Regions from separate parts of the Planococcus sp. APC 3900 genome, predicted to be linked through region 1. Evidence: predicted binding sites of a transcription regulator. Region 1 holds the regulator's gene; each other region holds the start of a gene.
The links. Region 1 encodes LexA, which represses DNA repair genes until DNA is damaged. Its sites were predicted from a motif close to CGAACATATGTTCG; they were not measured.

Region 1 (8,085 bases):
ACGGCTTTTTTCTGTTTTCCGTCGAGTCCAGAAAGAGAAAATGAAAAAAAATAATGGAAATTGAAAACTAATAGAAACTTATTCGTGTGCTAAAGCGACTAATTGGCAATGACCTGGCAGACTGAGATATTAAAAAGTTTTTTTAAAAAAAAAGTTAATATTTGACTATGTTGCTGATTAGTAAAAGAGGAGGAATCATTATGTTCATGATCTTATACGCAATTCTAATTTCTCTCTGGATCACGTCTTTAGTCGCTTTCGGAAAATCATACATCCGTTACCACAAAGATGAGCGTGCTTATGAAGAAAGCCACCGCGTCGATTCTTGATCAGCAGAATGCTTCACGGTTGAGAATTGAGTGATTCTCGTTGATGGTGGAATATCTGTGTGTGTTTCCTGTTAAAGGGATTCCGGCTTCAATTGCTCCTCAAATAATTGGCGAAGCATTTCAACGGAGTTTTTAACAGAAGCAGGCCACGAGATTAAAGAACAGTATGCCGTTTGGAATTTAGTGAACTGGTCGGGTGTGATTCTTACTGTCTTGGAAGAAAGCGTGATAGAAATAGAGCCTAGGCTGATGGAAGTTAACGAGCAGGCTCTCTTCGATGGAATCATTAAAATAAGTGAACTGGAGCAAAGAACCTCGGATTTACTGAACCGTTTCGGAGATATTGAAAGAACCCTGCTGATTCGTCGTACAGACATCTTTACTCTGCTCGAAAATGAATGGATAGGCATGGGCATTGAAGACACCTTGAAACTGGCTAAACGGCCATTAGAATATAAATTATTTAAACAATCAACATTGGAAAAGATACTGAAGAGACCGATAAATGAAATTTTTGTCGATTGGAGCCTCAAAGCCGATAAAGGTTATGCTGTTCTGACTCTGCAGAAAAGTAAACATGAAAACAGTTTCTCCTCGGAGATGCTGTTTTTTATGTGCTGGCAAAGAAAGATTCCAGAGGCAAGCGGATATCTCCTTGTCTTGCTGTTGCTTGAAAATATCCTGATTCTAACTAAACAGGCTTTGTGAAATTTATGATGAAAATATGCAGAGTATGCGAAGAATACCTTTTTTTATAGTTTACAGCCGGCGAATTAAGGTTATAATTAGTTGCAGCCTGAAAAGTTAATAACTCATACTGAATTTTTCTTTCTCTTGAAAGAAGAAGGATTTTGTGGGAGGCGATTAATTTGAGGAAAATCCAAGGACTTTCGAATCTTGTAGAATATTTGGAATCAGTGAATTATCCATTGGCTGCAGAGCAGATTACAGATTTAATGTCGAAAAGAAAGATTCCGCACCGCAAAGCATTCCAAGACACTGTGATCTTTAATTTAGAACACATTGACTGGTGGATTGCTGAGCAGCAGAAACGATGATTAATTGATGAACATGCTTGAGTAAAAGAAATAACCTTGTCGTCCGTTCTGCAAAGAACGAACTGCGAGGTTATTCTTTTTTGGTAACTTTATACACTTTTTTGCGTCTACTGTTATAATAGTCTAAAAACGGAGGGGGAATCGGCTATGCGCTTTTTAATGTCTATCATTGTTTTTTTAATCTTCTTTTCGTTTGCAGGCATTGGCACATATGTTATCGGACCCGATTTGTCGACCGACCGGCTGGTTGCCGAGGCGACAGAAGAGCTTCGGAACAACGGGCAAATGGAAAAAGTGGTGGAATATGTTGAAAGTGATCCACAAATGCTTGAATATGTAGAAGAAGCCAAAATTGCAGAGGAAGAGAGTATGCCTTTGCCATTTGAAACAACTGGAGATGCGGCGGGTACAGTCATCAAAAAGGTCGGCATTGCGGATCTGGCTAAAATGAAATCGGGAATTGAAGATGGCACGATGTCAGCAGACGAAGTGATTCAGAAGCTTGAAGAGGATTTGAATGAAGAAGAGCTGCTTGCCCTGAAAGTGATCGTATACAAGGAATTATACAAACAGCAATAATAAAGGATATATGCTAAACTGAGTCACGAAGATAAAGTAAAAGTTTAAAGGAGGCTATTGCATGAAACCGTTTCGCGTAGAGTTTTATTTTGATCAAGGCAATACCATCGTACACAATGTCCAGGCTGTAGATAAAGAATCGGCATTAAGCAAGATTCCTTCCAATGGCACTTATGAAATTTCAGATGAACAAACAGGCAATATTTATCGCATTACTATCAATTTAGTTAAATATATTATCGTCAGCGAACTGTAGAAGATTTTTTCTCGGCAAGCTGCACTTAAGGTGTTGCTTGCGCAACTCCTTTTTTTAAAAGATTTTTTGCATGACAATTCGATTGGGAGGCAAATGAATGGAATTCAGAGGATCGAGTGCTTACGAGGAAAAAGATTTTTTGAAGAACTTTCTGCAAAGAAGAAATCGGGCGGAGAGCCCTAATAACAGCATTGAAAAACCAATAATCTATGGGTTGCTTGGCAACTTTCAAAACCAGGATATACTCGATTTAGGATGTGGAGATGCCTTATTCGGAAAAGAACTGTTGGAAGCAGGAGCGCATTATTATCATGGTGTAGAAGGGTCTGAAGAAATGATCGGCTTAGCGGCTGCAAATTTGGAGGGTGTCAATGCCGATCTGACATTGGCAATTATGGAGTCATTTGTCTTTCCTGAAAATACCTATGACATCGTCTCCTCTCGATTAGCCATCCATTATTTACCGGAAGTGGACGAACTATTCCGAAATGTATATGAATCCTTAAAAGCTGAGGGGAAATTTGTATTTAGTGTGCAGCATCCACTGACGACCTCATCTTTTTCAAGTAAAATGTCAGGAGAAAAAAGAAGCAATTGGCTGGTGGACGATTACTTTAAAGAAGGGGAACGGCACGAACCGTGGATCGATAAAATTGTCGTCAAGCATCACCGGACCATTGAAAGCTATTTTACTTCTTTGACAAAGGCGGGATTTAGCGTAACGAATGTTCGGGAAGGGAAGCCCGAACGTCAATATTTCAGTTCTGATGAAGAGTATAGTAGGAGAATGAGAATTCCTGTAATTTTAGCTTTCAGCTGTCATAAACGCTAAATCGAAATTGTTTACATAATAAAAATATCCATTAAAAAAAACCAGGGATTTCCCCGGTTTTTTTTTAATGGATTTGGCGGTAAACGCCTACAACTTTACCAAGAATCGATACTTGGTCTACAATGATCGGATCCATTGATGAATTTTCAGGCTGAAGACGGAAATAATTTTCTTCTCGGAAGAAGCGTTTGACTGTTGCTTCATCCTCAGTCGTCATTGCGACAACAATGTCCCCATTATCCGCGGTCTGCTGCTGCTTAACCACTACATAATCTCCGTTCAAAATTCCGGCTTCGATCATACTTTCACCCATGATCTCCAGCATGAAGATGTGATCATCTTCAGTGCCATAACTTTGCGGAAGCGGGAAATACTCTTCCACGTTCTCAATTGCTGTAATAGGAACACCGGCAGTTACTTTACCGATCAAAGGAACATGCAATACCGGACTTTTATCGATTAACGCTTCATCAGTGCTTATTACTTCAATGGCTCTCGGCTTGGTGGGATCCCGTCTGATCAAGCCTTTGCTTTCAAGACGTGCTAAATGTCCATGTACAGTCGAACTGGATGCAAGACCGACTGCCTCACCGATTTCGCGTACGGATGGCGGATAGCCTTTCAGCCGAACTTCCTCTTTTATAAATGACAGAATGTCTTCCTGGCGTTTGGATACTTTTTTCAACAGTTTCACCTCATTTGAGTAATTCTACTTGATTTCTACCAATAGTATACCAACTCGGGCATTGAAATGCAAACATAGGTTCGAATTTTATTCTTGACAAAAACACCTGTTCGCATTAATATGAGAACATACATTCCGAACACAAATTCTTAGGAGGCGGTTCAAATGACATTCATTCGACAAAATACTTATCTTATCGCATTTTTCTCATTAATTGTGGTATTTACTTTTTACGCCATACTGTCCCATAATACAAACAGTACATCAATGAGCCAAGTTGAAATAGAAGAAGGCGATACGCTTTGGACTTTAGCTGAATCTTTCAGTGGCGCGACTCCCCATCATGAATGGATAGAGGAGATTATGAAAGAAAACAACCTTTCTACTCCAAAAATCATTGCAGGACAATCCCTTAAGATTCCAAGCGACCAATTGAAATTTGCTCCTGATGAGACCATTAAATTTGCAGGTGATACTGAATGAAGAAAAATGCATTAATTTATTGCCGTGTCAGCACGACCAAAGATACGCAGGAATCCTCCCTTGAGAGACAGGAAGAAGAACTGATGAAATTCGCGTTTGAACAATCTTATAAAGTGGATGGTGTATACACCGATCAGCACAGTGGATACGAGATGGATCGTGACGGTCTGCTTGAAATGCTTAATTGCATTAAGGGAGACAAAATCGATGCCGTTTTTATTCAGGATGAAACGCGTTTGGGCAGAGGGCACGCACGTATTGCTCTTTTGCATGTCATGAAGAAATATGGCGTGGAAGTTTATACCTTATCGGATATGGGGCCAATAGCCCTTAATGATATGGATGACATGGTGCTTGAAATTCTGGCAATCGTTGAAGAATATCAGCGCAAAATACATAATGCCAAAATCAAGCGGGGCATGAAACGCGCTGTGGAAAATGGCTATAAACCGGAAAAAAATCTAAAAGGCAAAGGCAATCCTGATGGGCGTGAACGCTTGGATCTGCCTATCGATCAAATTGTCAGCCTGAAAACTAATGGGCTGACTTTCAGTGAAATTGCTGTAACCTTGCAAGGATTCGGCTACCAAGCGAGCAAGGCGACGGTTCATCGGCGATATAAGGAATACGAAAAGCTGATGAAAGACTAAAACATTGCAGAAACCTTACTTTTTTTGTACCATATGAAAAGAAGAAAGGTGGATGTCTATGTTATCACCAGACAAATTAACTAGAATTAATGAACTATCACGTAAATCGAAAACGACTGGATTATCCAAAGAAGAAGCAAAAGAACAATCTTCTTTGCGCCAGGAATATTTGCAAACGTTCCGTAAAACGATGCGTGGAACAATTGAAAATGTAAAAGTAATTGACCCGAATGGGAACGACGTAACGCCAGAAAAGGTCAAAAATATTCGAGAGAATAAGTATTTGAATTAAATACTTATTCTCTTTTTCATTGTATTCTTTTCTATTGTTGACTAAACTAGAAAGGGATTATATTTTTGTTTGAGAGAGGATGTTACTATGTCAACCCACGCAGATCAACTTGCAGTGACAACAATTCGTACACTTTCCATCGATGCAATCGAAAAAGCAAATTCTGGTCATCCAGGATTGCCAATGGGCGCAGCTCCAATGGCATATACTTTGTGGACTAAGCATATGAACCACAATCCAAAAAATCCGGATTGGTTTAACCGTGACCGTTTTGTGTTATCCGCTGGACATGGTTCCATGCTTCTATACAGTTTGCTTCATTTAAGCGGCTATGGTTTAGAAATGGATGAAATCAAAAACTTCCGTCAATGGGATTCAAAAACACCTGGACATCCCGAATATGGCCACACTACAGGCGTTGAAGCAACGACCGGTCCACTTGGACAGGGAATTGGTATGGCGGTCGGTATGGCAATGGCTGAGCGTCATTTAGCGGCTACTTACAATAAAGAAGGAATGAATATCGTCGATCACAACACTTTCGCTTTATGCGGTGATGGAGATTTGATGGAAGGCGTTGCCGGAGAAGCTATTTCTCTTGCGGGCCACTTGAAATTAAACAAATTGGTTGTTCTATATGATAGCAACGACATTTCGTTGGACGGTCCACTTGGCAAGAGTTTCTCTGAAAATGTTCAAAAACGTTTTGAATCATACGGCTGGAACTATTTGCGCGTAGATGATGGCAATGTATTGGACGACTTATCAGAAAAAATCGCACAAGCCAAAGAATCTTCAGACAAACCGACATTAATCGAAGTCAAAACCGTTATCGGTTACGGAGCTCCGAACAAATCAGGTAAAGCAGATGCACACGGCGCGCCGCTTGGTGAAGATGAAATGAAATTGGTTAAAGAATACTACGAGTGGACTTTCGATCAAGATTTCCATGTGCCGGAGGAAGTATATGAAACTTTCCAACAGGCAACTGAAGAGCTTGGGGCAAAAGCTGAGTCAAAATGGAACGAATTGTATTCACAATACGAATCAGCACATCCGGAATTGGCGGAACAATTGCAGATGGCGATCCGTGGTGATCTTCCAGAGAACTTTGATGCAGAGTTCCCGACATATGAATTCGGTAAGAAACAAGCAACTCGTTCTTCTTCAGGAGATATGATCAATGCAATCGCTAAAACAGTTCCTTCCTTCTTCGGAGGCAGTGCTGACCTTGCTGGATCCAACAAAACGAACATCAAAGGCGCTGGCGATTTTGACGCTGAACATCCTGAAGGACGCAATATCTGGTTTGGTGTGCGTGAATTTGCAATGGGAGCAGCCTTAAACGGTATGGCTCTTCATGGCGGACTTCATGTCTTCGGCGGAACGTTCTTCGTCTTCAGTGATTATGTCCGTCCAGCAATCCGTCTGGCTGCATTAATGGGGCTTCCTGTCACTTATGTCTTCACACATGATAGCGTAGCTGTAGGCGAAGATGGCCCAACACATGAACCGGTTGAACATTTGGCTTCTCTTCGTGCAATGCCGAACTTGAGCGTTGTTCGTCCCGCTGATGCCAACGAAACAAAAGCGGCATGGCGTTTGGCGTTGACGGCGAAAACTACACCGACTTTATTGGTTCTTTCTCGTCAGGACTTGCCAATTTTGGAAAATAGCGCAGAACTTGCAGAAGCTGGCGTGGAGAAGGGTGCATACGTTGTGTCCCCTGCTGAAAATCCACAAGCGCTATTGCTTGCGACTGGATCGGAAGTTAGCTTGGCTGTAGCTGCACAAAAGCAATTGGCTGAAGAAGGAATTGCGGTTTCTGTCGTTTCAATGCCATCATGGGATCGTTTTGAAAAACAGGATAAAGAATACAAGCAATCCGTCATTCCAAGAACTGTCAAGAAACGCCTGGCTATTGAAGTCGGTACTTCATTCGGTTGGGATCGCTATACAGGCGACGAAGGCGATATTCTTGCAATCGACCGTTTCGGTGCAAGTGCACCGGGAGAACGCATCATGGAAGAGTTCGGCTTCACAGCTGACAATGTTGCAAACAAAGTGAAAAACTTAATCAACGAAAACTAATATGGAAGGGCTGTCCCAAAAGATCATGAAAAATGACTTTTAGTGGGCAGCCTCTTTTTTATTTGATGAGCAGTGGAAAAGGTGAAGTTTCACTTTATCCCGCTTTAACGGGCAGTATGGTCTCCTGCTTTGACAAGCAGGAGATCCACTGACCGTAAAAGTCCGATTGGTTCAACTAACAATCAGTAAGGGGGAGAGACCCCTACTGATTGAAGTTTCACTTTATCCCGCTTTAACGGGCAGTATGGTCTCCTGCTTTGACAAGCAGGAGATCCACTGACCGTAAAAGTCCGATTGGTTCAACTAACAATCAGTAAGGGGGAGACCCCTACTGATTGAAGTTTCACTTTATTATTTTCCTCCTTATGGTCACAATTACTTTTTTATAGTATAATCCATTGTGGTGCACTACTTATTTACGCAACACGAAGGAGGTAACAAGAATGGATACATGGATCTGGATCGTAATCGTTATCGTGGCTTTACTCGCAGGTGTTGCACTTGGATTCTTTATCGCACGTCGATATATGATGAAATATTTGCAAGATAACCCACCAATCAATGAAGAAATGCTGCGAATCATGATGATGCAAATGGGACAAAAACCGTCTCAGAAAAAAATCAATCAAATGATGACTCAAATGAATAAAGCGTCAACCAAACCTAGCAAAACTGCTAAAAAATAAAAAGTACTCTTCGGAGTGCTTTTAACAGGGTTTCTAGCCCAACGAAATGTTGAATTATGATTAGATTAGGAAAGAATGATTATGGAACTTCACTACTCATATCGGGTAGACTGAATTTTCCCCTAAGATTTCTTTTTCTATTGG
Region 2 (10,835 bases), on a different contig from region 1:
GCTTGAGTGATGATGCCATTGATGAATGAGTCTTCCAGTGCATGTTCAGCTGGAATCGGGTTGGCGATTACTGCTCCGCCTGTAATGCCCAGATCCCATTTTGCTTTCAGCACTTCAGCCAGTTCAGCAGCATCATCACTGCGGAATGTCAGATCAAAGCCGCTTGAGCGTGTGTAGAATGCCGGCATATCGTCTGTTTGATAGCCGATGACTGGAACCCCTTTTGTTTCCAGGTATTCCAACGTCAAGCCGATATCCAAAATGGATTTTGCGCCTGCACAAACAACAGCCACTCCTGTGTTCGAAAGTTCTTCCAAGTCAGCTGAGATGTCCATGGTCGTCTCAGCGCCTCTGTGCACCCCGCCTATGCCGCCTGTTGCGAAAACACGGATGCCTGCAAGTTCTGCACAAATCATCGTTGCAGCGACAGTTGTAGCACCGATTTTTTTCGTGGCGATCAATTGGCCGATATCTCTTCTTGATACTTTTGAAACGCCTGGGCTATTGCCAAGCACTTCCAGTTCTTCATCAGACAAACCGATTTTGATTTTGCCGTCCATAATGGCGATTGTTGCAGGAACTGCACCATTATCACGGATAATCTGTTCTACCACGCGTGCCGTTTCTACGTTCTGGGGATAAGGCATACCGTGTGAAATGATCGTCGATTCGAGTGCCACGATCGGCTTTTTGTCCTCCATTGCTTGCTGTACTTCAGTTGAATAAGAAATCATTGATGTCATTGTAATTCCTCCAGTTCTTTTTGTAGTTGTACTGCTGTCAATTCTCGTCTTACAGTCGCATTGCTTTGAAGAGTTTTTGCCGCATTCACCATTCCTGAATGGATAACGGATTCAAATTCCTTCCCATTCATTACACTGTGGACAATGGCGCTGGAAAATGCATCTCCTGCTCCGGTCACATCACTGACCTGGTCGACTTGCATCGCCTGGTAATGTGTGATGCCGTTTGCATTTCCTGCTACGGCTCCTTCTTTTCCACCGGTGATGACAACTGCTTCCGCACCTTGACTCAGCAGCTGTTCAACAGCCTGATGCCAATCCTCTATGGAATTGATGGGCATCTGCAAATGCCTGCTTGCTTCATCGCGGTTAAGAATCAGCCAGCTGATGCCGGCCAAATCTGTTCCGAGCCTGTCCATTTTTGGAGCTGAAACCGGAATGACTGCCAGTGGAATGTTATTGATGATGGCCAACTGACGAACATATTCCACCGTTTCCACTGGACAATTCAAATCGATCACCAGAAAGGCAGATGATAATAAAACACTGTCATTTTTAGCAATATAGCTTGGCGTCAGAGAGTCATAAATTTTCATATCCGCCATTGCCAGCAGCATTTCGCCGTCCGGTTCCAAAATCGCTGTATAGGTTCCAGTTGACAATCCGTCGACTGCTTTTGTCATTTCAGTCGACATGAATTGGCTGGAAGCGGTTTCGATTAAGTTCCATTCCGGATCATTTCCCACAATCGACAATAGCTTGACTGAATGGCCGAGGCGCCCCAAATTTTCCGCGACGTTTCTGGCTACTCCACCGACGCTGCCGGAAACGGAAGCCGGATTGGATGTTCCCATCTGCGCGGGACGTTCCATCAGGAATTTTCTGTCGACATTTGCCCCGCCGATGCAAATGACCGTCTGTTCTTCGGGCAGTACGTAAGCGCGGCCTAAGATTTTCCCTTGACGCATGAGATTGGAAATGAAATTGGCCAGTGATGGCCTGGACATGTTTAGGCGTTCTGCCATTTCCTGTTGAGATAGATACGGGTTGCGCCGGATCAATTCAAGCACTTCCACTTCTTTCTGATTCATAATCACACCTCCACTCAAACATTTGTTTAAATCATAAACTTTTATAACAGAAAATGCAAGCAAAATATATTTCGTATATCGTTATAAATCATTGCAGGCAGTTACAGAAAATTGCTACTATAGAAAGAGATGAGAGGAGAGATTTATTTGACATCTTTTAATGAAAAATTATCCCGCTATGCTGAACTGGCGGTAAAAGTAGGAGTAAATATTCAACCCGGACAGCCGCTTTATATCGCCGCTTCCATTGATGCAGCACCTTTGGTCCGTTTAATTACCCAAAAGGCCTATGAAACCGGAGCGAAACAAGTTTTTGTAGACTGGAACGACGATACGATCTCTCGCCTGCGCTTTGAATTAGCGCCGGAAGATTCGTTCTCTGATTTCCCAGCATGGAAAGTACAGGAACGCGAGCAATTGGCAGAGCAAGGCGCTGCTTTCATCAGCGTGGTGTCTCAAAGCCCTGACCTATTGACTGGCATTGACTCAAAGCGCATTGCTGCTTCACAAAAAGCAACTGGACAGGCTTTGAGCAAATACCGCCAATATGTTCAATCTGATAAAATCAGCTGGACCGTTATCGCAGCCCCTTCTGAAAAATGGGCAGCTAAAGTGTTTCCAGATGTACCGGCTGACCAACAAATCGACAAACTTTGGGATGCTATTTTCAAAGCTGTACGTGCTGATCTTGATCAACCGATTGAGGCTTGGACAGAACATGACCGCTTGCTGCACACCAAAGTCGATTATCTGAACGGCAAAAAATATGCAAAACTTCACTATACGTCACCTAAAACTGACTTGGAAGTTGCTCTTCCAGAAGGCCATCTATGGTGTGGAGCCGGCTCAATCAACGAAAAAGGCGATTCTTTCATGGCGAATATGCCAACCGAAGAAGTCTTTACTGTACCGCATAAAACAGGCGTAAATGGCTATGTTTCCAGTACAAAGCCCCTAAGCTATGGCGGCAATATTATTGATGACTTTAAAGTAACATTCGAAAATGGAAAAATCGTTGATGTAACAGCTGCACATGGCGAAGATGTCCTGAAGCAATTGGTTGCTACTGATGAAGGTTCTCATTTCCTTGGTGAAGTTGCATTAGTTCCACATCAATCGCCAATTTCCGATTCAAATATTTTATTCTACAACACGTTGTTCGACGAAAATGCCTCCAACCATTTTGCTATCGGCAGCGCTTATGCTTTCTGTATCGAAGGCGGCAAAACCATGTCTCAGGAAGAACTATTGAAAAACGGCCTAAACCAAAGTATTACCCATGTCGATTTCATGATAGGCTCGTCCGAAATGGACATTGATGGCATCCTGGAAGATGGCAGCCGCGAACCGATTTTCCGCGGTGGCAACTGGGCTTTCTAAGTCTCGATAATTCGACACTTATTTTTTAGACCAAAATCATGTATACTTAATATTGATAATTACAGTTTAGAGAGGAGTTATCATTATGTTTTATGACATTACTGTCGTACTCGGCTTCATGGCCGTAATTTTCATGTTTTTCTTTACACTTCTCCATTTCCTTGGAAAAGAGCTTCACACGCACGATGCAGAGCACGTAGACCCAACGCCTGAAAAAAAATACTGAGCGATAAAAACCGGCTTCTTCTCTGAAGCCGGTTTTTATGTTCCTCACACTAAAAGCACTGCCAAATGTGTGTATTTTATCTAATTCCCAGGCTCTTTAGGTCCCTTCTGCTCTTCCACTCCACAGCTCGTAATGGTAAAATCCGAACTAGTTAGCGTCTTTATTCATAGGAGGAATTCACGTATGTTTTCTGCAATAGATATTGGTATCGATTTAGGAACTGCAAATATACTTGTTTACACAAAAACAAAAGGCATTATCATCAATGAACCTTCTGTTGTCGCCTTGGATGCAAAAACTCGTGCGGTGCTGGCGATCGGCACTGAAGCGAAAGCTATGCTTGGCAAAGCACCAGATTCCATCCTGGTGATCCGCCCACTGAAAGACGGCGTCATCGCCGACTCTGATGCCACTCTTGATCTGCTGAAAGCGGTCATGCAAAGAGCGGCCAAACAACTTGGAAGTGCTTATCGCAAACCCAATGTGATGGTTTGTACCCCTTCCGGTGCCACTAAAGTTGAGCGCCGTGCTATCCACGACGCAGTGAAACAGAGCGGCGCCAAAACCGTTCACTTAATTGAAGAAACTGTAGCTGCTGCAATAGGCGCGGAACTTCCAATCAGCGAACCGGTAGCGAGTGTTATTGTAGATATTGGCGGCGGTACTACAGAAGTGGGAATCATTTCATTTGGCGGGGTGGTTTCTTCCAACACCGTTAAAGTTGCGGGCGACCGGATGGATGAAGATATTATCCAGTATGTCCGCAAACAGTACAACGTATTGATCGGTGAACGCACTGCTGAAAATATAAAAATGGAAATCGGCTATGCTCCTGTTCCCCATGAAACAGAGAACATGGAAATCCGCGGCCGTGACATCATGACCGGCTTGCCGAAAACCATTACACTCAGCTCTCTTGAAACACAAGAAGCGCTGAAAGAATCTTTATCCGCCATTTTGGAATGCATCCGCGCAACACTGGAGAATTGTCCAGCTGAACTGTCGGGTGACATGGTTGACCAAGGCGTTGTCATTTCAGGCGGTGGTGCTTTATTGAAAGGCATGCAGGAATGGCTGTCAAAAGAAATCTCAGTGCCCGTCCATATCGCACCACAACCACTGGAATCAGTCGCCATCGGAACAGGACTGTCGCTGAACATGATTAAGCAGTTAGAGAAAATGTCGCGTTAATATAGAAAAGCGGAAGCAGCCGTTTTGCCACGACAAGCGCTGGAAGCCTTACCGGTAATGGCGGCCTTTGCCATTGCTGGTAAGGCTGAAGCGACTCGAGGGGCTTGCTGCTGGAGCTGGACACTAAGAAAAGCGGAAGCGCCCGTGCAGGTTTGAAGGGCATAAGACGAGCTGGCGAAGCGGCGTCCTTTGCCGCACAGCCGGATTGGCTTATGTCCCTAGAACCTGCACGGGCGCTGGATATAGAAAAACGGAAAACACTCCGAAGCACGCGGAGCTGCTTTCCGTTTTTTCACTCTTGAACCCCCGTGAAAAACACTGTTCTAATTTACCTACGTACAGTTTTATAAAAGGCAAGGTCTTATTAAATCCGAAGCGTTGCGCAATGACTTTTTTCCTTATTTCTTTCGAAACGGCAAATTCGATTCGTATTTTTCAGAAATTTGGATTAAACTTAAAAAGTAGTAGTCGACAAGGAGGAAGTATAATGGCTTTATTAGATGAAATTTTGGAGTACAACGAAGAGTTTGTGAAAGAAAAGCGTTACGAAGAGTACATGACCACCAAGTTTCCTGACAAGAAAGTCGTTATTTTGACATGCATGGACACGCGTCTTTTTGAAATGCTGCCAAAAGCGATGAACTTTAAAAATGGTGACATTAAAATCGTCAAAAGTGCCGGTGCTGTCATCAATCACCCATTCGGCGGCATTATGCGCAGTTTGCTGGTAGCCGTATATGAATTGAATGCAGACGAAATCTATATTATCGGGCATCACGATTGCGGCATGTCTAATATTAAACCACATGAAATGCTCGAGAAGATTAAAAAACGAGGCGTGGATCAAAAAACCATCGAGATGATGGAGTATTCTGGAGTTGATTTGGAAGGCTGGCTCCGCGGCTTCGATAATGTTGAAGAAAGTGTCACCCACAGTGTCAACATGGTTCGCCACCATCCGTTATTGGATCCAAATGTTCCGGTCCATGGCCTGGTAATCGATCCGACAACTGGAAAACTGGATGTCGTGATTGATGGAAACAAAAACCGCTGAGAATTTCTCAGCGGTTTTGTTTTTGGTAATAAATATAATCGAGCGGAATTCCTTCTTTGCCGAATTGGCGGAGGAAAGACGTAATCTGCCCTCGATGGTAACTGGCATGATTAACAACTGTAAAGAGCATATCTTCGCGTGAAGTAGCCAGATTGTCGCCTCGCATGTTCTGGTAATCGAGTATCTCCTGCCACTGTTCTTCTGCTAATGAAGCGAAAAACAATTCCATTTCTGCATGCAGCAGCATAAACGCTTCGATTGCTTTGTCTGTCGTCTCCACATCAAAATGTTCAAACGCAGGCTTTTCTATCCCATTCATCCGCATCAGCCATAGTTTTTCCACACCAACAACATGGGCAACCGTCGCCTGAATCGAAGAAAACGAATTCGCTCCTTCTTTTTGATAAAGCTCTTCGCCAAAACCTCGAACGTGCTCCAAACAGGCCAGTGTTGCCCATTTATGATAAGAGAATAATTTATCTTTATCCAACTTCTGCACACCTTCCTCCGCTTTTATTCACGTTTCAAACCAGCGTTGCATCTCTTTCCACCATTTTTTATAGGTGGCCTTGCCCTTTCAAAACTCGTCTTCAATCATGGCGTAGTAATAATGGTCTTTCCATTCGCCATTGATGTAAAGGAACTCCTTCAGCAAGCCTTCCTGATGAAACCCGGTTTTCTCCAATACACGGATAGAACCGATATTCTCAGGAGATACATATGCTTCGATCCGGTGAAGGCGAAGCTGTTCAAAGCCGAAAGCAGTCATCAACTTTACCGCTTCTGTGGCAATGCCTTTGCCGATATAAGCTTCATCGATTGAATAGCCGACCAAAGCGCTTAGAAAAGGCATTCGCTTTACGCTGTATACAGAAATATGGCCGATCAACTTATTCGTCTCATGCTCAAAAATTCCCACACTGTACTCCCGGTTTTCCCTTGCTTGATAAATCGACTCACGGATTTTTTCCCGCTGAACAGCTGCAGAAAAATAACTGTCCCGGTGGCGCGGTTCGTAGATAGACCAGTAATCCCGGTTTCGGAGCAGCAATTGCACCATTTCTTCTGCGTCTTCAATCGCCAAGCTGCGCAAATAACAGGTCTTCCCCTCGAAAAGCAAATTCATATTAAACCTCAGCAGATGTCAGCGAAATAAATTCCTCAGCATCCTGGACACATAAAGCGATTCCTTTTTCCCAGAACGCCTGTTGTGTAATATCTTCGCCCAGATGCTTCATTGCCAAGTCTTCGGCTGACATCACTGCTGTATCACGAAGCAAAGCCATATACTTTTCTTCAAAGCCGGTTCCTTCCTCAATTGCTTTCGCATAAACGCTTAATGAGAAAAGATAGCCGAAAGTATACGGGAAATTATAAAATGGCACATAAGTGATATAGAAATGCAGCTTGGATGCCCAGAAATGAGGATGTGTTGACGCCAATCCGCCTGCAAACCCTTCCTTCTGCGCCTGTTCCATCAATTCGTTCAATCGAGAAGCCGGAACGACGCCATTTTTGCGTTCTTCATAGAAACGGGTTTCAAACAGGAAGCGCGAATGGATATTCATAAAGAAAGCGACACTGCGCTGTACTTTATCTTCCAGCAACGCAATTTTCTCTTCTTTGGACTGCGCATTTTTTACAGCTGCATCCGCAACGATCATTTCAGCGAATGTGGATGCTGTTTCTGCAACATTCATCGCATAAGAGCGGTTCAATGAATGCACAGGGCTCAGTGCATAAGTGTGGAATGCATGCCCAAGTTCATGTGCCAGAGTTGCCACATTGGACATCGAGCCGCTATAGGTCATGAAGATACGGGATTCTTCACTTAGTGGCAGCCCCGTACAAAATCCTCCAGGGCGTTTGTTCGGACGGTCTTCCGCTTCAATCCAGCCCTTTTCAAATGCCTGCTGTGCAAACTGCTCCAATTCCGGCCCGAATTTCCCGAATTGTTTAAGGATGAATTCTGCACCTTCCTGATAAGAAAACTGCTGTGTGCTTTCCGTTACCGGTGCATCTACGTCGTACCAATCCAGTCCGTCTTTTCCAAGTAATTTTCCTTTCTGGTTTAAATACGCGACAAAAGGTTGCTTGTTCTTGCTGATTGCCCCCCACATGGCGTCCAAAGTTTCTTCTTTCATGCGATTGATATGTAGCGGTTCCTGAAGCGGGTTATTCCAACCGCGCTTTTTATACGTTTCCAAACGGAAGCCCGCGATGGAATTCAGTGTTTTCGCAAAGAATTCTTCTTTATCTGTCCAAGCTTCCTCTAATTTTTCATAAGATTCTTTACGGACTGCAGCATCTTTATGGGAACTTAGATTATTGGCTTGCCCAACCGATAAAGTTTTCGGCTCGCCGTCGACTGTAACTGTAACGCTGATTTCTCCGACCAGCATATCGTACAACTGGCTCCAGCCATGGTAGCCATCTACACTCAATGCCGTAATCAGGCTTTCTTCTTTTTCAGACAGCAACATCTTTGCTTCTTCACGCCATTCATTCAAAACGAAAGTGAAGTCACGCAAAGGTTCTTCATTCAACAGTTCTTCCCAAACGCTTTCTTCTGTCTTTGCCAAATCCTGCTGAATTTTTTGGAAGGAATTTTGGAAGCGGGCTGATAAAGAAGAAGATTCACTATCAAGAATCGCCGCTTTTTTATCCTGTGTATTTTGGGCCATCAAACAGCCGATAAATGCACCGGATTGGCTTAGGTGCTTCATCATTAAGCTCATCTGTTCCAGCAGATCAGCTACTTTTTGGGCATCCCCTTTTGCAGAAGGAACTTCGAACTGCTGGACCGACTCTTCGAAACCAGAAAGCTTTGTCGATGCGTCATCCATATGTTGACGCAATTCCTGTGATTCGCTGCCTCCTGGAAATAACGTATCCAAATCCCATACTTCCGGATAGTTGACTGTCATAATTTTTCCCCCTGGTAAACTAAATTTTCTAAAAACACTTATTAGTATAACATTTTTTATTCCGGAACCGGAACAATATTCCACTCTCTCCGGTAAACTCTTCACCTTATCGCCATTTTTAGGGAATCTTTTGGAAAGGGTTAATTGTTGATTGAAACGGCTACAGGTATACTGAAAAGAAGGAGGGATTTCGCATGATTCGTATTTTGCTTATGACAATCGCTTTTCTCGCCGTGATTGTCACGAATGCTCTAGCAAACATTTTGCCGCTGAATGGCCAAACAACCGGCGAAATTTCAAACCGGATTCTGGTCCTGTTTACGCCAGCCGGTTATGTATTTTCAATTTGGTCTATTATTTATCTATTGCTGGCGATTTGGATCATCGCTTTCTGGGTGAATTTAAGAAAGGGACAAACCCCTTCATTTAAAATTGCCTTGTTCTTTGTTTTGAGTTGTGTCTTTAACATCAGCTGGCTGCTGCTTTGGCATTATGAATTTTTCATCTGGTCCATCGCCGCGATGCTCGGCTATTTGGTGGCATTGATCGCCCTTTACCTGCAATACAGCAACTCGGAAAGAAAGTTCACCGAACGGCTGCCGATTTCAGTTAACATGGGATGGATCAGTGTGGCAACCATCGCCAACATCAGCTTTGTGTTGACCTACCACAATTGGGGCGGCTGGGGGCTCAGTGACCAGCTGTGGACCGTCATCATGTTGACTGTTGCAACTGCGCTGGCACTGCATATCCGTTTCCATCATTTCGATATTCCCTTTGCGCTGGTCTTTATCTGGGCGTTTATTGGAATCGCCGTTAAACACGGTACAGGTGAAATGCTGGTGACAACTGCTGCCTTGTTCTTAAGCGGCGTCATTTTAACCGGTATTCTATTAATTAAAAAAAGAACTGCCGAGGCAGTTCAATGATTCTGTGGACAGACTCCGTTTGACGAGTTTGTCCACAGTTTTTTATTGCTTTGAAATCGGCAAAAGGAATCCGGATAATCATCCGAATCCCTTTTTCTATAAATGCAAATACTATTTATCCAGTTTAGTCAAAAGAATCGGTTCGCCTTTTGTCACAAGCACCGTATGCTCGATTTGCGCAACCAATGACTGATCCGGTGTGATGAATGTCCAGCCGTCTCCTGATTCCACGATATGTTCAGCTTTCTGTGAGATAAACGGTTCTACTGCAAGTACCATGCCTTCTTTCAGGATGGTCGTTTCCCATGCATCATAATAGTTCAAAATGTGCTGAGGAGCTTCATGCAGTGATTTCCCGATGCCATGGCCAGTCAGGTTTTTAATGACAAACAAGCCTTGTTCTTTTGCTTCACGTTCCACTGCCTTGCCGATTTGGTTGAGTTTAGCGCCGGCTTTGACTTTTGTCATCGCACGGTCGAACGCAGATGCGGCTGCTTCACATATTTTTTCTTTATCCGGATGCCCTTCGCCTACAACAAAGGAAATTCCCGTATCAGAGAAATATCCTTCATATGAACCAGAAACATCGATATTTACGATGTCACCATCCTGGATAACACGATTGCCTGGAATGCCGTGCGCCACTTCTTCATTAACGCTGATGCATGTATATCCTGGGAAATCGTATTCTGATTTCGGACCGGAAACTCCGCCCAGCTCCTCGAATAATTTACCGCCCAAGTCGTCAATTTCCTTGGTAGTGACTCCAGCTTTGGTTGCTGCTTTCATCGCCTCGCGAATTTCAGCCACCATTTGGCCGGCTTTTTTCAGCATTTCAATTTCTTTATCAGTAGTTGCTATCATCAAAGACCCTTCTTTCAAGCTTTTCTATTCAAGAATTATACCACAAAATTAAACTGGAGGCTTCTTGGCAGATTTGAAAAAACTAGCAAGCAAGCTCGAACTCCTAAACAGCAAAGGGCTTTCCGGAATGAATTCCCGGAAAGCCCTTTGCTTGTGTTAATTCGTATTAGCGGCATCCACTAATCTGGGTGCAGCGGCAAAAAGTGCGGAACAGACAAAAGCGGCAAGCAAGAATACAGGTATCATGTAGGTAGCATTATAGATCGCTGAATAGATGACCACATTGCCTTCAGCAAACATACCGAAAAACAGGATTCCTGTGATGACGTGAACCAAATAACGCAACACCGATGCAATCAACACCCCTGCGACAATAGCGGCCAACATCTTGCCGGTTTGCTTGGCATGCGCATGCTGCAGATACTTGGTG
Region 3 (10,835 bases), on a different contig from region 1:
GATTGTTCTCTTTGTAGGCAAACGCTTGAATGTGATCAAGTGATTGCTTTTGAGTCCGCGCAATATACGCCAGAAGACGGTGGCAGCTCATGTGCAGGTCATTCGGACAGTTAGCCACAAGCGAAGGGCTTAACGGAGCCGCTTCTTCCATCGTTTCGATAGACAGCACCAGGTCCTGCTCTTCTTCGGTCAATAAGACAAATAACTGCTCGGAAACTACCAATTCACGGATGTTCAACGATTGAAGTTCCTGAAGAAGGGCTTTTTCTGTCCCCATTATGTATGTAGCTGTTGCTTCGCCTGTACTGATATCAACATACGATAGCCCGAAGCCATCCGATAACTCGTCAGCAGCTGCAAGGAATACATTCGATTTGGAATCGACGCTTTTCCCTTCTGTATGCGTACCTGGGGTAACAAGGCGCACCACTTCACGCTTGACCACTCCTTTGGCCGTTTTCGGATCTTCCACTTGTTCACAGATGGCCACTTTATGGCCTTTCAGTATTAATTGATCGATGTAATTCTTCGCTGCATGATGGGGAACGCCGCACATGGGAATTCGGTCATCTCCAGTGCCTCCGCGGCTCGTCAGCGTAATTTCCAAAATCTGCGATGCGTTGATGGCATCATCATAGAACAACTCATAGAAATCGCCCATACGGAAAAATAAAAACGCATCCAGGTATTCGGACTTTATTTGAAAATATTGTTGCATCATTGGTGTCGGTGCCATTTTAAAACCTCTTTCAAATCGATTCGTCGTTTCTCTATTATACCAAAATTCAAAGGGGAAAAGAAAAAACTGAAAGAGCTTTGGCTCTTTCAGTTTAATGCTGATGGAAAAGTTATGAGTCAGTGTTGGTATTCAACACACGGCCGTTTCCGCTTTTCTTTGTCCAGCTCCAGCGATCGGCCCCTCGGGGTCATAAGTCAACCCAGCTGCGTGGCAAAGCGCGCCACTCTGCTGGCCTGTCTTATGCCTGACGGAGGTCCACAGGATGTGGATCAGGTAACCGTTGCGACAGGACGTCGCGTACTTAGGTTACCTTTCTTAAATGATCGTTTCCGCTTTTCTTTTTGTCCAGCTCCAACGGCCAGCCCCTCGGGTCATAAGCCACTCTGGCTATGCGGCTGAAAAAACGCCGCTTCGCCAAATCGTCTTATGCCTTTCGGAGCTGAACGGCCGTTTCCGCTTTTCTCTTGTCCAGCTCCAGCGATCAGCCCCTCGGGGTCATAAGTCCCTTTGGCAATGCGGCAGAAGAGATGCCGCACAGCCAAAGTGCCTTATGCCTGTCAGGACTACACGATCGCTTCCGCTTTTCTATTAATCGCAGCTTCCTGGTGTGTCGTTGCGGACTTTTGATCCAGTTTCGCCACGCAACAAGTCGCCGCCTGTTTCTGTGATGATGTTGTTTGTCACTTGGTTAGCGATGGCTGTTGAGACCATCTGCAATAAAGAGTTGACGTCACTTTGCGATTGTTTGAATTCCTGGACAATCGGCACAGCGTCAATTTCTTCTTCAATTTTAGTGATTTTGCCTTCAATCAAAGTCAATGCGCGTTCTTTACCGTATGCCTGGAAGTTGACTGCTTGTTTCTGCAAGCTCTTCAAGCTGGCGATTTTTTCGCGGATTTGTTGGTTTTCGTTAATTTGCGCTTCCGCACGTTTAAAGAAATCCACTTCTTCTGTTGCTGCGATCATATCTGCTACTTCACGTGCTTTGTCGATGATTTCCTGCTTTGTATACGTCATTTATAGACACCCACTTCTTGGTCTGATACGACTTCCATAAGTTCACCGTTCAATGACCATGTTTTAGTTTTAGTAATTCTTAATGCACGATGCAGTGCGGACGTGAATAGTTGCATACTGCAATCTTCACTATTGCCACTGAATCTGATTGTACAGGTAAATGGATCTGGCAGACAAGATTTCCGCCTTGTACAAGCAATGCCTTCAATTATTCGCCGAAAGTTTTAGCCGCACGATGAAAAGAAGACAATGCATGGACAAGTTGAAAGCATTGCCTTCACTTCTATTGCATAAAAACTTTCATTCGATACCTTATTATACTGAAAATCACGCATGTTCTACAAGGCGTCTGCTCGAATTGTCGGTGTTTCGTCAAGAAGCTGCAGATTTAGCCCTGGAACGGATAATCTTCATTGATATATACACGTTCAAATGATTTTGCCTTGCCCGATTGGTCGTCCACTTCCGTAAAGAATCCACTGACCACTGACCGGCCGCGTTTCGGCACTTCAAAACGCGTCGGCATATTGGTTTTGAAACGGTAAAGTACGGCATCTTTATTCATGCCGAGTATTTCATCATATGGACCTGTCATCCCAACATCCGAGATATACGCTGTGCCATTTGGCAAAATACGTGCATCGGCAGTCTGAACATGCGTATGGGTTCCCACTACAACGGAGGCACGGCCATCTAAATGCCAGCCCATGGCGATTTTTTCACTGGTTGCTTCTGCATGGAAGTCCACAAACACTAACGGAGAAATTGCTTTGGCTTCCTCTATCAGCTCGTCTGCTTTTTGGAAGGGATCTTCATGCGGCGGCAGGAAGACGCGGCCATGCAAGTTGATGACAGACAAGGTTTGGCCATTTTTCGTCACAGTCGCCATGCCACGGCCAGGTGCTTCGTCCGAAAAATTAGCGGGACGGATCAAGTAATCCACTTCATCAATAAAATCAAAAATCTCTTTCTGGTCCCATGTATGGTTGCCCATCGTCACCATGTCCACTCCCATGAACAGTAAATCCTGATAGATAGCTTTAGTGATGCCGCGGCCTGCTGCGGCGTTCTCGCCATTGGCGATGATGACATCCGGCGAATACTTTCTTTTCAATCTCGGCAAATATGACTCCAATGCATCTCTTCCGATTGACCCTACAATATCTCCAATAAATAAAATTTTCACAAACTCACCTTTTTCCATAAGAAAAAGGCTTCTTTGAATAGACATTCATCGAAGCCTCACCCTTATTATTTTGCGTATTCAACTGCTCTGGTTTCTCTGATGACCGTCACTTTGATATGACCTGGATAATCCAGCTCTTCTTCAATCCGTTTCCGGATATCACGGGCCAGACGATGCGCCGTCATGTCATCGATCTGTTCAGGGCGAACCATTATGCGAATTTCGCGTCCCGCTTGAATGGCGAATGATTTCTCAACACCTTCATACGATTCGGAAATTTCTTCAAGCTTCTCTAAGCGGCGGATGTAATTTTCCAGTGTTTCGCTTCGTGCACCTGGACGAGCGGCAGACAATGCATCTGCTGCTGCAACGATGACCGAAATGATTGAAGTCGCTTCGGTGTCGCCATGGTGAGAGGCAATACTGTTAATGACAACCGGATGTTCCTTGTACTTGGTTCCAAGTTCCACACCGATTTCCACGTGGCTTCCTTCCACTTCATGATCAATCGCTTTACCGATATCATGCAGAAGGCCAGCACGTCTGGCAAGTGTAACATCTTCTCCAAGTTCTGCTGCCATCAAGCCTGACAAGAATGCAACTTCCACAGAATGCTTCAGTACATTTTGTCCGTAACTTGTGCGGTAGCGAAGGCGCCCAAGAATTTTGATCAAGTCAGGATGCAGGTTATGTACACCTACGTCAAATGTGGTTTGTTCACCAATTTCACGAATTTGTTCATCCACTTCGCGTCTTGACTTCTCGACCATTTCTTCGATGCGTGCAGGATGGATACGGCCATCTGATACAAGTTTTTCAAGTGCCAATCGCGCCGTTTCACGGCGGATCGGGTCGAATCCTGATAGAATAACCGCTTCCGGCGTATCATCGATGATTAAATCGATTCCTGTTAAGGTTTCAAGCGTACGGATATTACGTCCTTCACGCCCGATGATACGACCTTTCATTTCATCATTCGGCAAGTTGACTACCGATACGGTAGTTTCTGCTACATGGTCTGCTGCGAAACGCTGCATCGCCAATGACAAAATGTTTTTCGCTTTTTTGTCCGATTCTTCTTTGGCGCGGGCTTCCGATTCTTTCATCATTACAGCAATATCAGTTGAAAGTTCTTTTTCAACGTCCTGCAAGATGATTGATTTCGCTTCTTCGCGTGTCAAAGATGAAATGCGTTCCATTTCGGACTGCTGCTGCCGGACTAACTCCTCAGCTTTGCTTTCCATCTGTTCAATATGCTGTTGTTTTTCTGCGAGCGCTTCGTCTTTGCGTTCCAGACTCGCTTCTCTTTTGTTTAAAGCATCATCCTTGCGATCTAAATTTTCTTCTCTCTGCAACAACCGATTCTCTTGTCTTTGTAACTCAGATCGGCGTTCCCGAATTTCAGATTCTGTTTCAGTACGCAATTTATGATTTTCGTCTTTCGCTTCCAATAAGGCTTCTTTTTTCAGCGCTTCAGCTTCTCGTTTTGCATCTTCGACTATTTGCTCCGCAGAGTTTTTAGCGCCTGCAATATTGGAATCGTTAGCTTTTTTCAATGCAAAATATCCAACAACCACACCGACGATGATACCAAGCAAAGCGAAGATGAACTCGTTAATACCCATTCGGACACCTCCTCTTGCTATTGATTTTTTTCAGTTTAAAAGATGAATAAGTAAAAATTTTTTCAACTGCAACTATTTAAGAATTAGTAAATTATACAATTTTAATTGTATAGATGGACTTATGTCGTGTCAACCAAGAAAAGCGCAAGCGATCGTCTAGCCCTGACAGACATAAGGCACTTTGGCTGTGCGGCATCTCTTCAGCCGCATGGACAGAGGGACTTATGACCCCGAGGGGCTGATCGCTGGAGCTGGACTAGAGAAAAGCGCAAGCGATCGTGTAGCCCTGACAGGCATAAGGCACTTTGGCTGTGCGGCATCTCTTCAGCCGCATGGACAGAGGGACTTATGACCCCGAGGGGCTGATCGCTGGAGCTGGACAAGAGAAAAGCGCAAGCGATCATATAAGGGAAGTAGCCTAAGTATGAGACTTCCTGTATCAACAGTTACCTGATTCAGAGTCTGTGGAATTCTGATAGACATCAGACAAACGCTTTCCTGGTTCTTATACAAATCGAACCTAATAATTCATTCCTGAAATCGCAGAAAAGCCGCTTAGCATGTGCTTGGCGGCTTTTCCCTGCTTATTCAAGTGATTTTATTCGTCGTCTTCATCCAGTAACAGGTTGAAATCTTCTGGGTCTTCTTTATTGCCGGCAATTGTGTAGGATGCTGCCGCCATACCGTAAGACTCACGGATTTTCCCAGAAATTTCATTGCGGACTTCAGGGTTATTCAACAAGAACTGTTTAACATTTTCACGGCCTTGGCCAATGCGTTCGTCGTTGTATGAATACCATGAACCGCTCTTCTGGATAATCTCCAATTCTGAACCGATATCAACGATTTCACCTTCACGAGAAATCCCTTTTCCGTACATGATATCAACTTCAGCTGTACGGAATGGTGGTGCAACCTTGTTTTTCACAATCTTGATCTTCGTTCTGTTACCGATGATTTCAGTACCTGATTTCAAGGCTTCTGCACGGCGCACTTCCAAGCGTACGGAAGAATAGAATTTCAACGCACGGCCACCAGGAGTCGTTTCCGGGTTACCGAACATAACGCCGATTTTTTCACGGATTTGGTTGATGAAAATCACAATCGTGTTCGATTTGTTGATGACGCCAGAAAGTTTGCGTAGAGCTTGAGACATTAAACGCGCTTGCAATCCCATATGAGAATCGCCCATCTCGCCTTCGATTTCCGCTTTTGGCACCAATGCTGCTACCGAGTCGACAACTACGATATCAACTGCTCCACTACGGACAAGCGCTTCTGCGATTTCCAATGCCTGCTCGCCAGTATCCGGCTGAGACAATAGCAATTCATCGATATTAACGCCAAGGTTTTTTGCGTAAACCGGATCCAATGCGTGTTCCGCATCGATAAATGCTGCTGTTCCGCCGGTTGCCTGCACTTCTGCAATCGCATGAAGCGAGACAGTCGTTTTACCTGAACTTTCAGGACCATATATCTCAATCACACGTCCGCGCGGATATCCGCCTATTCCCAACGCTGTATCCAATGCCAAAGATCCACTGGAAACTGATGAGATATTACGGTCGGTTTTTTCCCCCAATTTCATGACAGAACCTTTACCGAATTGCTTTTCTATTTGTTTTAACGCCATGTCTAACGCTGCTTTACGATCGCTCAAAAGAAATCCTCCTCTAAATGAAAACCTAATTTTCTACCTGTTTCTAGTATACTAGCTTATTGAGAAATACACAAGAAAAAAGCGAACGTTTATTCGCTTTATTTATTTAAAAGCGAAATTTAAACGCCTTATAAAGTGCAATTCCCATTTATGGGCAGAAAAAAACACGCAAAATTAAATTTTGCGTGCATCTTCATTGGTTAACGTTCGAATCACATAATGCAGCGCCAGTTTAACAGCCCGCAAGCGGTTTGTATTCCGCATGCCAGATAACTGGAGCCGGAAAGACTGCGAACCGTTTTCTGTAGCGATGCCGATCCAAACCGTACCTGCCGGCTGATCGCCATGGGCATCGGGACCTGCTGCGCCTGTCAGTGAAACGCTGATATCAGTCTTAAATTTGCTGCGCACAGCTTCAGCCATCGCTAGCGCTGTCTGTTCACTGACCACACCGTGTTCAGCAAGAAGCTCAGAAGACAGGCCAAGCTGATGTATTTTCATTTCCTCATTGTAAGTGATGACACCGCCTGCAAGCACAGCGCTTGCTCCTGCGACCGATGCTAATTCAGACTGAAAAAGACCCGCGGTTAAACTTTCAGCGGCGGAAATCGTTCTTCCCTGCCCTTTCAAAAGTTCCACCGTCTTTGAAGCCAATGAATCGTCGTCATAGCCGTAGAGATAGTCACCAACCAAATCCAATATTTCGTTCTTGGTGCTATTGATCAATTGCCATGCTTCTTCAACCGTATTGGTTTTGGCCGTAATGCGAAGAGTCACTTCCCCATCTGCAGCCAAAGGCGCAATGGTCGGATTCGACTGTTTATCTAAAATGTGCTGCAGCCGGTCTTCAAGTTCAGCTTCGCCAATGCCATAAAAACGCAGAACATGCGACAAAATGACATCCGCCTTATTCAGCAGTCTGGCCAGCTTCGGTTTTGCTTCGAACTGGAACATGGGCTCCATTTCTTTTGGTGGTCCGGGTAGCAGAATATAGACGCGTCCGTCTTTTTCGTACATCATGCCCGGCGCCATTCCGTTATGGTTGACGAGCACATCGCTATCTTTCAATACCAGCGCCTGCTTTTTATTGTTCTCGGTCATGGGTCTGCCTGCTCGCTGAAAAAAAGCAACGATGGAGTCCAATGCTTCCTGGTTCATTTCGAGCGTCGTGTCCAAGTGTCGGGCGATCGACTCTTTCGTCAAATCATCTTTAGTCGGTCCCAGCCCTCCAGTGAACAGGATCAAATCAGCGCGGCTTTCTGCAATTTTAATTGCATCTTCCAAACGGTCTGAGTTGTCTCCCACCACGGTATGATAATAAACATTGATGCCCAGTTCCGCTAAATGATTAGACAGGAAACGGGCATTTGTATTGGTGATCTGGCCTAATAATAATTCTGAACCTACCGCAATAATTTCAGCGTTCATCTGTTCAATCCCCTTTGCATGCGTTTATCCTGCAGTTAAAGCCAGTGAAGAAAAACACCTCCACTGCCTACAATTTTTTTGAGTTATTTTGAAGCCATCAATGCGCGGCGGTTGGCATAGAAATAATCCCAGCCCGACCACACCGTGAAGATCAAAGCGATGTAGAGCATAATTTCACCGAACGGCAAGCCAACCAATGTGAAAATAGTATTATGCAGCAACAAGGCTGCAATCGCCAAGATTTGCGCGGTTGTCTTGATTTTCCCCAGGCTGCCAGCAGCGACCACTTCGCCTTCTCCAGCAAGCACCAATCGGAGGCCCGTCACAGCAAATTCACGGCTGATGATGATGATGACAATCCACGATGCGGCAAAGCCCAGTTCTACAAGAATGATCAATGCAGCTGAAACCAATAGTTTGTCGGCCAACGGATCCAAAAACTTCCCGAAAGTCGTGACGAGGTTATATTTACGGGCATAATAGCCGTCCACCCAATCCGTCAATGAAGCAAAGATAAAAATAAGTCCTCCTACAAAATGAGTGACAGGCATTTCAGCTCCGAAAAGCGTTATGTTTCCCCAGTCGAAACCTGCTAGCATGACCACCATAAATACTGGAATCAATAAAATCCTCGAAATGGTGATCTGATTTGGTATGTTCATATTGTTTCTCCTTTCAAACTGTCAAGAAAAATAGCCATCCAAGATGGCTATTCGGCGTTCCTAAATTGAATAACGATATTTTGGGGTTGAATGTTTTGGGAATACTCAATCGGTTCACCATTGAGCGTCAAGGTAATATTTGAATAATCGCCAATACGCAAACGAACGCTTTCCACTTCCGATAGATCGATTTTTTCTGTTTCCTCAGCTTGCATGACACGGGCTTCAGAAGTCAATTCCTGCTGATTTTCATCAGTAGCTGCAATCCACGACGGGCCGCTTGCCGTTATTTCCAACTCACGTTCAGCGGGCCCCTGCCACGAGTAAGTCGTTGTTTCCCCTTGCGTTCCTTCAACAGTCAATACTGCTTCCAGCTCTTCAGGTTCTGCAGCAGGCTCGTCGGCGGGCTCTTCCTCAATAGGTTCTTCCGTCTCCTCCGGCACAGCAGGAGCCGGTGTCTCATAAGGAACACCGTTGCCCTCCTCCACAGGCGTACCCGTAGAATCCCTGTTTGTTGATGCGCTGTAAAAATACCAGGCAACCGCAAGGATCAGGACTATAAACAGCGCCACCAAGACTTTAGGGATAAATTCGGCATATGCTTCATTGGGCGCTGTCCTTGTGACTGAGCGGCTTCTGGAAGAAAAGGTATTTGGCATTTGTGGTTGAGCAGCAGGTTGATCGGCCGGCATTTCCAATTTATGCTGTTCGAGCAATTCTTCCCCGTTCAGCCCAACAGCTGCAGCATATTGCCTGATAAACGCACGTATATAGAAAGCGCCAGGCATCATACTATGGTTGCCGTCTTCTATACCAGCCAAATACCGTTTTTGTATTTTGGTCAAATCCTGCAGGTCTTCCAAACTATACCCTTTGGCGATTCTGGCCTCTTTGAGCCGCGTACCCAATTCACTCAATACAATCACCTGCCTACTTAGAAGTTGAATCCGTCACCAAACATATCGCCTTGTGATTTTTCGTTCATAAAAGTGTTTTTTTCCAACACTTCATAGGTGATTTTTTCTTCTGGATGATGGCGCAATTCGATAATATAATCAAAATCTTCAATGCTGTAATCTGATTGCTCAACAAACTTATCCGGATGCTCCACTACTTTAATGGTGGGCATACGCATCATTTCACGCACCAATTGCATATGCCGTTCATCGGATGAACGGCGAGTGACAATGCCATCCAAGATAAATATATTATTGGCGTTGTGTTCGTCGCCCATCAATTGATTGCGGACGGTTTGCTTGATCATTGTGGAAGATAAAAATATCCATTTTTTATTGGCGCTGACACTGGCTGCGACAATCGACTCGGTTTTTCCGACTCGTGGCATTCCTCTTAACCCCACCAACTTATGGCCTTCCTGCTTGAAGATTTCAGCCATAAAATCAACCAGCAGACCCAATTCATCACGCACAAAGCGGAAGGTTTTCCGATCATCCGCGTCACGCTGGATATAACGCCCATGGCGCACTGCCAGGATGTCACGCAGCTTCGGTTCGCGGAATTTCGTCACTTTGATAGTTTCGATGGTCGACAGTATCTGTTCAAAGCGCTCCAGCTGAACATCATGCTCAGCACGCAGCAGCATTCCACGCCGGCCTTGGTCGACACCATTGATGGTTACGATATTGACGCGCAGCATTCCCAGAAGAGAAGCGATATCGCCAAGCAGACCAGGACGGTTCACTTGAATTTCGTATTCAAAATACCATTCTTTCATGCAATACCAGACCTTTCTCTACAGGAATCTCTAGTTAATATGATAGCGGATTTACTGCTATGGGGAAAGGGGCATATAGTTACAGGAAATGCGATTATATCAGCCATCCGCCATTAATTCGGAGGGTTTGCCCAGTCATATAATCCGCTGTTCCGCCGACCAGAAATTCGACGGCATCCGCTATATCCTGAGGGGACCCCAACCCCAATGGGATATCGTCCTCGATTTCCTGCAATTCTTCTGCAGAAAAGGAATCATTCATTTTCGTCATGATGAACCCTGGTGCCACTGCATTGACACGTGTTCCAGACGGCGCCATTTCTTTGGCATAGGCTTTAACAAATGCCAGTTGGGCACCTTTCACAGCTGAATACACCGTTTCCATAGAGGCACCGGTCTCACCCCAGATTGAAGAGATAAAGACAACATAAGATTTATTATAACGATGAAAAAAAGGTGAAATCGAACGGATCGCCGAAATCGGATTTTTCACATGCACACGCCAAAGTGACTCCATGTCCTGTTCTGTTGTATCAATGAGCATTTTCTGTAAGGAATGCCCGCTCGCCACAATAACGCAGCTTGCATCATAAACATTTTCAGCCAACTGCCCGGATCCTGCTTCATCAGCAAAGTCAGCCTGTATCGGAACAAACTCCTGTGCAGGATACTGTTCCGTTAACCGGGCCGCAAGCCTACTTGCTGGATTCGAATTCCAATGCAGGTACAGCGACCATCCGCTCTTTGCCAATTGATGAGCGATGCTTTCACCGATTTCTCCAG

Region 2: the regulator LexA is predicted to act here: its motif matches at 1,850-1,863, upstream of QMA04_RS16580 (carbohydrate kinase).
Region 3: the regulator LexA is predicted to act here: its motif matches at 6,310-6,323, upstream of recA (recombinase RecA).

What each region holds. Positions count from the first base shown of each region.
Region 1 covers NZ_JASDCT010000015.1:1,148-9,232, forward strand. Annotated here, with positions in the region: gene QMA04_RS17805 (hypothetical protein) at 201-329, shown strand; gene QMA04_RS17810 (hypothetical protein) at 579-1,037, shown strand; gene QMA04_RS17815 (hypothetical protein) at 1,199-1,387, shown strand; gene QMA04_RS17820 (hypothetical protein) at 1,535-1,966, shown strand; gene QMA04_RS17825 (hypothetical protein) at 2,028-2,222, shown strand; gene QMA04_RS17830 (class I SAM-dependent DNA methyltransferase) at 2,320-3,054, shown strand; gene lexA (transcriptional repressor LexA) at 3,119-3,739, opposite strand; gene yneA (cell division suppressor protein YneA) at 3,905-4,222, shown strand; gene QMA04_RS17845 (YneB family resolvase-like protein) at 4,219-4,872, shown strand; gene QMA04_RS17850 (DUF896 domain-containing protein) at 4,931-5,164, shown strand; gene tkt (transketolase) at 5,252-7,255, shown strand; gene QMA04_RS17860 (YneF family protein) at 7,699-7,941, shown strand.
Region 2 covers NZ_JASDCT010000010.1:26,264-37,098, forward strand. Annotated here, with positions in the region: gene QMA04_RS16575 (pseudouridine-5'-phosphate glycosidase) at 1-743, opposite strand, end outside; gene QMA04_RS16580 (carbohydrate kinase) at 740-1,834, opposite strand; gene QMA04_RS16585 (aminopeptidase) at 1,982-3,214, shown strand; gene QMA04_RS16590 (hypothetical protein) at 3,300-3,440, shown strand; gene mreBH (rod-share determining protein MreBH) at 3,624-4,631, shown strand; gene QMA04_RS16600 (beta-class carbonic anhydrase) at 5,119-5,685, shown strand; gene QMA04_RS16605 (DinB family protein) at 5,693-6,175, opposite strand; gene QMA04_RS16610 (GNAT family N-acetyltransferase) at 6,263-6,811, opposite strand; gene QMA04_RS16615 (M3 family oligoendopeptidase) at 6,813-8,612, opposite strand; gene QMA04_RS16620 (tryptophan-rich sensory protein) at 8,807-9,541, shown strand; gene map (type I methionyl aminopeptidase) at 9,653-10,405, opposite strand; gene thiT (energy-coupled thiamine transporter ThiT) at 10,562-10,835, opposite strand, start outside.
Region 3 covers NZ_JASDCT010000002.1:558,333-569,167, reverse strand. Annotated here, with positions in the region: gene mutS (DNA mismatch repair protein MutS) at 1-736, opposite strand, end outside; gene QMA04_RS06760 (YlbF/YmcA family competence regulator) at 1,328-1,756, opposite strand; gene QMA04_RS06755 (TIGR00282 family metallophosphoesterase) at 2,145-2,942, opposite strand; gene rny (ribonuclease Y) at 3,008-4,567, opposite strand; gene recA (recombinase RecA) at 5,166-6,227, opposite strand; gene QMA04_RS06740 (competence/damage-inducible protein A) at 6,402-7,655, opposite strand; gene pgsA (CDP-diacylglycerol--glycerol-3-phosphate 3-phosphatidyltransferase) at 7,739-8,317, opposite strand; gene QMA04_RS06730 (helix-turn-helix domain-containing protein) at 8,365-9,243, opposite strand; gene QMA04_RS06725 (DUF3388 domain-containing protein) at 9,252-10,052, opposite strand; gene ymfI (elongation factor P 5-aminopentanone reductase) at 10,147-10,835, opposite strand, start outside.